Regions from separate parts of the Solwaraspora sp. WMMA2056 genome, predicted to be linked through region 2. Evidence: riboswitches for the same ligand, from Rfam matches in the RefSeq annotation. Region 2 holds a riboswitch; the other holds the start of a gene.
What was found. Region 2 has a riboswitch for thiamine pyrophosphate ahead of O7608_RS07990 (thiamine phosphate synthase). Riboswitches for the same ligand answer to the same signal wherever they lie in the genome.
Positions count from the first base shown of each region.

Region 1: linked by a shared signal. The riboswitch ahead of O7608_RS13850 (ECF transporter S component) and the one ahead of O7608_RS07990 (thiamine phosphate synthase) in region 2 are both predicted to bind thiamine pyrophosphate.

Region 1 covers NZ_CP128360.1:3,020,786-3,025,996, reverse strand. Annotated here, with positions in the region: gene O7608_RS13870 (hypothetical protein) at 1-145, shown strand, start outside; gene O7608_RS13865 (DUF6328 family protein) at 128-658, opposite strand; gene O7608_RS13860 (TIGR03943 family putative permease subunit) at 738-1,481, opposite strand; gene O7608_RS13855 (permease) at 1,478-2,455, opposite strand; TPP riboswitch at 2,710-2,814, shown strand; gene O7608_RS13850 (ECF transporter S component) at 2,810-3,409, shown strand; gene O7608_RS13845 (ABC transporter ATP-binding protein) at 3,450-4,868, shown strand; gene O7608_RS13840 (energy-coupling factor transporter transmembrane component T family protein) at 4,898-5,211, shown strand, end outside.
Region 2 covers NZ_CP128360.1:1,723,079-1,728,289, reverse strand. Annotated here, with positions in the region: gene thiS (sulfur carrier protein ThiS) at 1-170, opposite strand, end outside; gene thiO (glycine oxidase ThiO) at 161-1,297, opposite strand; gene O7608_RS07990 (thiamine phosphate synthase) at 1,294-1,968, opposite strand; TPP riboswitch at 1,963-2,074, opposite strand; gene O7608_RS07985 (DUF397 domain-containing protein) at 2,379-2,588, opposite strand; gene O7608_RS07980 (hypothetical protein) at 2,585-2,719, opposite strand; gene O7608_RS07975 (aldo/keto reductase) at 2,823-3,803, opposite strand; gene O7608_RS07970 (ABC-F family ATP-binding cassette domain-containing protein) at 3,832-5,211, opposite strand, start outside.

The sequences.
Region 1 (5,211 bases), 1.3 Mb from region 2:
GCGGGCGCTGGCCGGTCGTCCGCTGGCCGCGATCACCGCGATCGACCCGGACGTGGCGGCCCGCTGGCGCGACGGTGATCCGCAGGTCACCGCCGCGCTCGCCGCGCTGGAGCTGCGATCCCTCGGGCTACGGGTGCCGCGCTGACGTCTGGTGACCGGCGGCATCGCCGCTGGCCGTCCCCTCGTCGTCGTCCTCGTCGTCGTCGCGCAGCCAGCCGCGGTGCACAAACGGCAGAGCGGCCCAGAAGGTCAGGAACCAGAGCCCGGTGATGCCGCTGAGGACGAACCCGACCGTCCGCGGCAGGATGAAGTCGGTGACCAGCAGAACCGAGCTGACCATCGCCACCAGCATGAAGCCGAGGCCGCCGCTGGCCATCCGGTGGGCGAACCGGACCAGTTCGGGCTTACGGCCCTGGCGGAACAGCACCCGGTGGAACGCCACCGGCGAAATGATCATCGCGGCGGCGGCCGCCGCCGCGAGCAGCGCGACCACGTAGATGTCGCGCTGGAACGCGGTCGTGTCCGGGAAGCCGCTGCTGAACGGCAGCGTCAGCAGGAACGCGAAGAGAATCTGGACGCCGGTCTGGGCGACTCGAAGCTCCTGCAACAGGTCGGCGAAATTCCGTTGCCACCGTTCCCGCTCGGTCTCCCGGCTCATCCGTCTGGTCCCTCCCGCCACGTCCGTCACGTTGAAACGGCGGACGGGAAGATGCCCCGGACCGGCAGAAGTGAAACCTCTACTCGTACTGCTGCGCCGGCGGCTCGATCTCCTGCCAGGATTCGACCCCCAGGTACGGGATGCTCGCCCCGTTCACCGGGTCGGTGCCGATCCGGTCGCTGTACCGGCCGACCACCGCGATCCAGGTGTCCACCGGCAGCCCGGTGGGGGCGCTGCCGTCCATCCCGACCTTGATCGGTCGGCCGTCGGCGGCGCAGCAGGACAGCACGATACGGGCCAGCATCGGCTCGCCGTCCGGCCCTTCGGCGACGAAGCCGGTGAGCCGTACGGTCCGACCGTCCAGTGACCGACCCTCGTCGAAGATCGCCCGGGAGGCGTAGTCGAGGACGCTGATCTGGGCCGGGTCGCCGTCGGGCAGCGGTGGATAGTCCGAGGATGCCTGCTCGGCGCTGAGCGCGGTACCGGCCTGCGCGGCGGCGTACGAACCCAGCGCGGGCGGGGCGACCAGCAGCAGGCCGAGCACCGGCAGGATCAGCAGCCAGCCGACCCGCGGCTCGTGGTGGGCGTGGCCGTGACCGTCGTCGTGGTGGTCGTGGCCGTCGTCGGCCGGGGCGGGTGCGTTGCGCCGCCGCAGGTCGTGCCAGAGCGTCATGATGCCGGCGGCGACCAGCAGCAGGCCCGCGACGATCAGGAACGGCTGCAGCACCTCCTTGACGTAGCGCAGGTACATCTCGGTGACGCTGGCCTTGACGACCGCGCCGCCGAGCAGCAGCAGCACCACACCTTGAGCCTGCTTGTTCACAACAGCACCGTCCCCACCGCGACCGCCACCACTATGGCGATCAGAAAGGTCGCCGGAGCGAACCGGTACGCGAACCGGCGCCCGAACGTACCGGCTTGCATCGAGATCAGCTTCAGGTCGACCATCGGGCCGACGACCAGGAACACCAGTCGCGAGGTGAGCGAGAACTGCGACAGCGACGCGGCGACGAACGCGTCGGCCTCGGAGCAGATCGACAGCAGTACGGCGAGCACCGCCAGGGCCAGGATGGACAGCACCGGGTTGTCGGCGAGGGTCTGCAGCCAGCGCTCCGGCACCAGAACGTTGATGCTGGCGGCGGCCATCGCACCGATCACCAGGAAACCGCCGGCGTGCATGATGTCGTGCCGGACGGCCGCCCAGAAGGCCCGGGCGCGGGACAGGTCGTCCAGATCCGGCCGGTGCGGCAACCGGATCCAGTCGGTGCGGCCCAGCCGCAGCCACAGCCAGCCCATCACCATCGCGACGATCAGGCTGGCGACACCCCGGCCGAGCACCATCTCCGGGTTGTTCGGGAAGGCGACGGCCGTGGCGACCAGCACGATCGGGTTGATCGCCGGCGCGGCCAGCAGGAACGCCAGGGCGGCGGCCGGCGCGACGCCCCGGCGGATCAACGACCCGGCGATCGGCACCGAGCCGCACTCGCAGCCGGGCAGCACCACGCCGGCCGCGCTGGCCACCGGCACCGCCAGCGCCGGATGCTTCGGCAGCGCCTTCGCCCAGAACGACCGGGGCACGAAGACCGCGATGACCGCGGAGAGCACCACGCCGAAGACAAGGAACGGCATGGCCTGGACCATCACCGAGACGAAGACGGTGGTCCAGGTCTGCAGCCGGGGGTCGGAGATCAGGCCGGCCAACGGCTCGCGGAAGATCACCAACCCGATCAGTAGGAAGGCGAGCACCTCGACCGAGCCGACCCGGTCGCCGAACAGTCGCCGCCGGGGCGGCCGCAGGGCACCGGGCGACCCGCCGGAAGCGCCCGAGGCCGACAGGTCGTCGGCGTCCGACGTACCCCAGTCGACCTCGTCACCGGGGCGCGCCCGACGCGTCGCGGTGCGATCGGCAGCGGTCACGGAAGGTCGGTCCCCTCGCTGGACGGGTCGATGCGGGCACCCCACGATAACGCGTCCGGGGGTGCCCGCCGCCACACCCGGACGTCGCCTCTGTTCGCACCGGTCGCCCGGTGCTAGCGTCGACGGAACAACCTCATGTCCGACAGGGGAGCGCAGACAGCGCTGAGAGTGCGGGGAGCCCGCAGACCCTCGAACCTGATCTGGGTAATGCCAGCGCAGGGAGTTGGAGCGACGATGACGCTACGCAGTACCTCCGTCGACCGCCGTTGGCGGACCGTCGACATCGTGGTCGCCTCGGTGATCGCGGTCGCCTTCGGGGTGATCTTCTGGGCGTGGGGGCTGGTCTGGGCAGCCACCGAGGCCGCGTTCACCTTCTTCCCGCCCGCCCAGGCGGTGCTGTACGGGGTGTGGCTGGTGCCGGCTGTGCTCGGTGCCCTGGTGATCCGCAAGCCGGGGGCCGCGCTCTTCTGCGAACTGGTCGCCGCGTTGGTGTCGGCGGCGCTGGGCAGCCAGTGGGGCGCCGTGGTGGTGCTCCAGGGCCTGGCCCAGGGCGTCGGCGCCGAGCTGGTGTTCCTCGCGGTGGCGTACCGCTCGTTCCGGCTGCCGGTGGTGCTGGCCGCCGGGGCGGCCGCCGGGCTCGGCGCGGCGATCTTCGACCAGGTCCGGTACTACGCGCCGTACGATCTGGTCACCTTCCGGATCCCGATCTTCGTCGTGACCGTGGTCAGCGCGATCGTGCTGGCCGGTGCCGGCAGCGTCGCGCTGACCCGGGCACTGGCCCGGACCGGGGTGCTCGACCGGTTCCCGGCCGGCCGCGACCGCACCATGGTGTGAGCCGGGCCGAGCCGGGCCGTCGGCTGAGCCGGGCCGCGCGGTGAGCCGGCTGGAGCTGCGGGGCTTCGGCTGGCGGCACGCCGGCCGCCGGGCCTGGGCGGTGCGCGACGTCGACCTGCGGATCGGCGCCGGCGAACGGGTCCTGCTGCTCGGGCCGTCCGGCGCGGGCAAGAGCACCCTGCTGGCGGCGATGGCCGGGCTGCTGCCGGCCGACTCGGGCGAACAGGCCGGCACGGTCGGCGTCGACGGGCTCGACCCGCGCAAGGCCCGCGACCGGGTCGGCATCGTCTTCCAGGATCCGCAGACCCAGCTGGTGATGGCGCGCAGCGGTGACGACGTGGCGTTCGGGCTGGAGAACCGGGGCGTACCGGCTCCGGAGATCTGGCCACGGGTCGACGCCGCGCTGGCCCGGGTCGGTTTCCGGTACGGCCGGGACCGGCCGACCGCCGCGTTGTCCGGTGGCGAGCAGCAGCGACTCGCCCTGGCCGGGGCGCTCGCGCTGCGCCCGGACCTGCTGCTGCTCGACGAGCCGACCGCGAACCTGGATCCGGCCGGCGCCGACCTGGTCCGCGACGCGATCGCCGGCGCGCTGGCCGACGATGACGACACCACCCTGGTGATCGTCGAGCACCGGGTGGCGCAGGCGCTGCCGCTGGTCGACCGGGTGGTGGTGCTGGAACCCGGTGGCGGGGTGCGGGCCGACGGCCCGCCGACGGAGGTCTTCGACCGGTACGGCGGACAACTGGCCGCCGACGGTGTGTGGGTGCCCGACCAGCCACTTCCGGTACGGCGGTCCGGTCGACCCGCCGGTGCGCCGCTGCTGCACGCCGACCGGGTCGGGTTGCCGCCCCGGCTGGCCGTGCGCGCCGACGAGGTGCCGGTGCACGCCGGGGAGGCGCTGGCCGTACTCGGGCCCAACGGGGCCGGCAAGACCACCCTGGCGTTGCTGCTCGGCGGGCTGGTCGCCCCCGGTGCGGGCGCGGTACGGGCGACCGCAGCGCTGACCGGTGGGCGGGTCGGGGCGGTGCCGCACCGCTGGCGGGCGCCGGAGCTGGTCCGCCGGATCGGTTCGGTGTTCCAGAACCCGGAGCACCAGTTCGTCACCACGACCGTGGCCGACGAGTTGGCGCTCGGCCCGCGCCGCTGCGGTCTGCCGGAGCCGGCGGTCGGTCGGGTCGTCGACGAGCTGCTCACCCGGTTGCGGCTGGACCGGCTGGCGCGGGCGAACCCGTACACGTTGTCCGGTGGTGAGGCGCGGCGGCTGAGTGTGGCGACCGCTCTGGCCACCGCGCCGCAGCTGCTGGTGCTCGACGAACCGACCTTCGGCCAGGACCGCCGGACCTGGATCGAGCTGGTGGAGCTGCTGGCCGGGTTACGCGACGAGGGGCACGCCGTCGTCGCGGTCACCCATGACGCGGATTTCGTCGACGCGCTGGCCGACCGGCGGCTGGCCCTGTGACCGGCACCGTGGACGTGACGGCGGGCGCGGTGACCGGTGCGGCGCGGCCGGCGGTGCTGGCCCGGCGCAACCCGGTGGCGAAGCTCGTCGCGGCGTTGATCTTCTCGGTGGCGCTGCTGGCCACTCTGGATCCGCTCACCCCGGCGATCGCGCTCGCCGTCGAGGTCGCGGTGATCCCGCTGTTCGGCCTGCGCTACCGCACCGTGGCCCGGCGGATGCTGCCGGTGCTGATCAGCGCGGCCGGTCTGCTGGTGACCCTGCTGCTGTTCGCCGCCGAGCGGTCCGGGACCGTACTGCTGGCCGCCGGGCCGCTACTGCTGACCACCGGAGTCCTGATCACCGC
Region 2 (5,211 bases):
ACCCGGTCGCCGTCGCACAGCTGCTCGGCCGGCCAGCCGCTGCGCGGCACCACCGCACCGTTGACGGCGACGGCGACACCCCGGTCGGCGTCGGTGACCGTACGGACGACGTCGGCGAGCGTGACACCGGTCGGCGTGGTGACCGGCGCGCCGTTCACGATCAGCTCCATGGCTCCTTCTCCCTCGCGTTCTCCCTGTTCGCAGCCGTGAACCGGCCCGGTTGGAACGGTGCCAGCACCGGATCCGGGTCGGCGCCGGCGGCCAGGTCGGCGATCAGGTCGGCGGTCACCGGGGTCAGCACGATGCCGTGCCGGTGATGTCCGGTCGCCACCAGCACCCGCCCGTCGGCCGTGGGAAGCCAGCCGAGCAGCGGCGCGTTGTCGGGCGTACCGGGCCGGGCCGCTGCCCGCGCCTCGACCAGCTCGTACTCGGCGATCTCCGGCAGCAGGTCGGCGGCGGCGCGCAGCAGCTCCAGCACCGCACCGGCGGTCACCGTGGTGTCGCCGCGTTCCTCGACGGTGGCGCCGACGACCACCTCCCCGTCGGCGCGCGGCACCAGGTAGACCTGTCGGCCGTCGGCGTACCCCCGGATCACGTGCCGGAACCCGACGGCGCCGGCGGGTGCCCGCAGCCGCAGGATCTGGCCTTTGACCGGCCGTACCGGCAGCCCGGTCAGCGTCGCCGAGCCGCAGCCGGCGGCCACCACGACCACTTGCGCGTCCAGTGTGGAGACGTCGGTGACCGGTTGCGGGACCACGGTGACCCCGGTCCGGTCCAGCGCGGTGTCCAGTGCCGCGACCAGCCGACGCGGGTCGACCTGGTGGTCGTCGGGCATCAGCGCCCCGCCGCGTGCCCTCGGGGCCAGCGCCGGTTCGCGATCCCGCAGCGCCGTGGCGCGCAGCAGCGTGATCGGCAGGTCCAGGCTCTGCTGGTACGCCCAGAGCCGCTGCGCCTCCTGCCGGTCGTCGCCGGTGAGGGTGACGACCAGGGTGCCGTCGGTGCGGTAGCCGATGTCCTGGCCGGTGACGGCGGTCAGTTCGGCGGCGAACGCCGGCCAGCGGGCCGCCGAGTCGACCAGCAGCCGGGTCAGCTCCGCCTCGCCGAAGTGCGACTCGGCGACCGGGGCGAGCATCCCGGCGGCCACCGACGACGCCCCGGATCCGGGTGCCGGGTCGTGCAGCACGGTACGCAGTCCACGCTGCGCGCACCGCCAGGCGATCCCCATCCCGATCGGCCCGCCGCCGACCACCGCCACGTCGGCCCGACCGTTGGCGGGCCCGCTGCTTGTCGCCGTCATGCCGGCGCTCCGTCGGCGGCGGCGGTCGGCCGACGACGTACCGCTGTCAGCAGTTCGGCGGTGGCCCGGCCCGGGTCGGCGGCGGCCGCGATCGCGCCGACCACCGCGACCCCGTACGCCCCGGCGGCCAGCAGGTGTGCAACCCGGTCCACGGTGACCCCGGCGATCGCGACCACCGGTACGTCGACCGCGGCGGCGACGGCGGCCAGCCCGGCCGGCCCGATCGGGTCGGGCAGCCCGGTCTTGGTGCCGGTGGCGTAGCACGGCCCGACCCCCAGGTACGTCGCCCCGGCGGCGACCGCCGCCCGCCCGGTGGCCGGGTCGCGCGCGGTGGCACCGAGGATCGCGGCCGGCCCGAGCACCCGACGGGCGGCGTCGACCGGCAGGTCCGCCGCGCCGACGTGCGCGCCGGCCGCGCCGGTGGCGAGTGCGATGTGCAACCGGTCGTTGACCAGGCAGGTCACCCGGTACGCGGTGCATTCGGCGACCGCACGGACGGTCAACTCGTAGGCGTCCCGGTCGGACATGTCGTCCTCGACGCGCACCTGCACGACGAGGTCGGCGACGGCGTCGGCAGCGCGGGCGGCGGCCAACGCGGCCCGCAGTACGCCGAGCGGGTCGCACCCGGGTCGGGTGTCGGTGATCAGATGCAGTCGCCCAAGGGACGGCACGGCAACGCTCCTCCCTGCGCCGGCATTACCCGGATCAGGTTCGACGGTCGGAGGCCGCGTCAGCCTCCCTCTCAGCCCGGTGCACCGGGCTCCCGTGGGTTACTTGCCTGTTACCGTACGACGGTCTCGTCGATCCGCCAAGGGCCAATCCGAGGCAACCTTCGGTCTGCCGCCCTCGCCCCGCTGTCGGCCGTGACCAGGCTCACCGCGCGGTCGAGGTCGCGCACCGCGGTCGAGGTCGTGGCTGACCGGCGGGAGCCAACCTGTCCTCGTCCAGCGCAGGTATGGTTTCAGCAATATTCCTGTGAGGAATAATTATTCCACACAGGAATACCGTCACGACGCAATAGGTGTCCCGGGACCAGTCGACGACGCCGACGCGGGGCCGAGACAGCGGCGCTCAGTTCTGCTCAGCTCAGCGAGTCGGTGAGGGTGCCCGCCTTCGCGGCGGCGACGAAGGCCGACCAGCTCCCCGGCGCGATCACCAGCACCGGACCGCCCGGATCCTTCGAGTCCCGCACCCCGACGACCACACCCAGCCCGTCAGCCACCTCGACACACTCACCCTGATTGTTCGATCGGCTGCTCTTGCGCCAGCTAGCGCCGGAAAGATCGATCACGACTCGTACTCCTTCGCGGTCTGCCAGAAGAGGTCACGACTGGCCTGCTCATCCTTGGTCTTCGGGGCCAGCGCGGCCAACGCCTCGATGGTCGGCAGGTCCGCGCCGTACAGCTCACATAGCAGCACCACGTCCTCGGTGCGGCATGTCTCTACCACGACACCACGACAGCGTTTTCGACTACTAATTGATCATCGATGTAAGTCCAGCCGAGGAGACAAGATCATGTGAGGCTCAGCTCAGCGAGCCGCCGGGGCCGGCCGGATCCGGCAGGATCGCGCGCAACTCGGCGAGGTCGTCGGCGTCCGGCTGCCACGACCCGGCGGCGGCGTTCGCCCGTACCTGCTCGGCGGTGGTCGCCCCGGCGATCACCGACGCCACCGCCGGCTGCGCGGCCAGGCCGCCGATCGCGACGGTGAGCAGCGACAGGTCCCGCTTCGCGGCGTACGCGTCGAGGGCCTCGATGACGTCCCACGGTGCCCCGGCCAGCCGGGCGACGTACCGGCTGCCCTCGCCCGCCAACCGGCTGCCCGCCGGCGGCGCCTCGGCCCGGCGGTACTTGCCGGTCAGCAGCCCGTCGGCGAGCGGGAAGTACGGCAGCAGCCCCAGGCCGAAGCGCCGACAGGCCGGCACCACTTCCTGCTCCACCCGCCGGTCCAGCAGGTTGTACTCGTTCTGCGCGCTGACGAACGGTGACAACCCACCGGTACGCGCGGTCCACGCGGCGTCGGCGATCTGCCAGCCGGCGAAGTTGGAGCAGCCGACGTAGCGGACCTTGCCGCCGCGTACCAGGTCGTCCAGGGCCTGCAGGGTCTCCTCGACCGGGGTGACCGGGTCCGGCTCGTGGAACTGGTACAGGTCGATGTGGTCGGTGCCGAGTCGGCGCAGCGACGCCTCGACGGCCCGCACGATGTAGCGCCGGGAGCCGCGTACCCCGTGGTCGACGCCGTTGCGGCCGGCCATGTCCATGCCGAACTTGGTGGCCAGCACCACGTCGTCACGGCGGCCGCGCAGCGCCGCCCCGAGCTGCTCCTCGGAACCGCCGGGCGGGGTGCCGTAGATGTCGGCGGTGTCGAACAGGGTGATCCCGGCGTCGATGGCGGCGTCGACGACCGCCCGGGTGCCGGCGGCGTCCAGCTTGCGGCCGAAGTTGTTGCAACCGACCCCGACCGCCGACACCATCAGCCCCGAGTCGCCCAACCGGCGGTAGATCATCTCAGTCACACCGGCCAGCCTACGACGGTCAGCGGACGTCCCAGACCGGCTCGGGGACCTCGACCACCTCGCCGTCACCCTGGAACAGCACGAACCGGTCGAACGACCGGGTGAACCAGCGGTCGTGGGTGACCGCGATCACCGTACCTTCGAAGGCCTTGAGCCCTTCCTCCAGCGCCTCGGCCGAGGCCAGGTCCAGGTTGTCGGTCGGCTCGTCGAGCAGCAGCAGGGTCGCGCCGGACAGCTCCAGCAGCAGCACCAGGAACCGGGCCTGCTGGCCACCGGAGAGGGTGCCGAACCGCTGGTCGCCCTGGCCGGCCAGGTCGTAGCGGGACAGCACACCCATCGCCGCGTGCCGGTCCATCCCGGCCCGGTGGTCGTCGCCGCGCCACAGCACGTCGGCGAGGGTCTGGTCGAGCAGTTCCGGCCGGTCGTGGGTCTGCGAGAAGTGGCCGGGCCGGACCCGGGCACCGAGCCGCACCATGCCGTCGTGGACCACCGGGGCAAGCGCCGCGCCGGCGATCGGTCCGGCCGCCGGGTCCGGGTCGGTGCCGCCCCGGGCCAGCAGCCGCAGAAAGTGCGACTTGCCGGTGCCGTTGGCGCCGAGCACCGCGACCCGGTCGCCGTACCAGATCTCCAGGTCGAACGGGTACGTCAGCCCGTCGAGCTCCAGCTGCTCGCAGATCACCGCCCGCTTGCCGGTCCGGCCGCCGGACAGGCGCATCCGCAGCGACTGGTCCTTCGGCGGCAGCGGCGGCGGGCCGGCCTCCTCGAACTTGCGCAGCCGGGTCTGCGCCGCCTGGTAGCGCGAGGCCAACCCGTCGTTGTACGCCGCCTTCTGTTTGTACATCAGCATCAGTTCGCGCAGCTTCTCGTGCTCCTCGTCCCAGCGCCGACGCTGCTCCTCCAACCGGGCGTGCCGGGCCGTGCGAGCCTCGTGCCAGCTGGCGAAGCCACCCGGATGGGTCCACGCCGAGCCGCCTTCGACGGCAACCACCCGGTCGGCGGTCTGGGCCAGCAGCTCCCGGTCGTGCGATACGTAGAGCACCGACTTGCCCGACTCGCGCAGCCGCTGCTCCAGCCACCGTTTACCCGGTACGTCAAGGAAGTTGTCCGGCTCGTCGAGCAGCAGCACCTCGTCGGTGCCGCGCAGCAGCAGCTCCAACGCGAACCGTTTCTGCTGTCCACCGGACAGCGTCCGGACCGGACGGTCCCGGACCCGTTCCCAGGGCAGGTCCAGCACGGTGGTGGCGACGGTGTCGAAGACGACCTCGGCCTCGTAGCCGCCGGCTTCACCCCAGGCGGCGAGGGCGTTGGCGTACCCGATCTGGATCTTCTCGGCGGCTGCGGAGTTCGCGGCCGCCGCGGCGTGCACGGCCCGTTCGGCGGCGGCGAGCCGCTCCCCGGC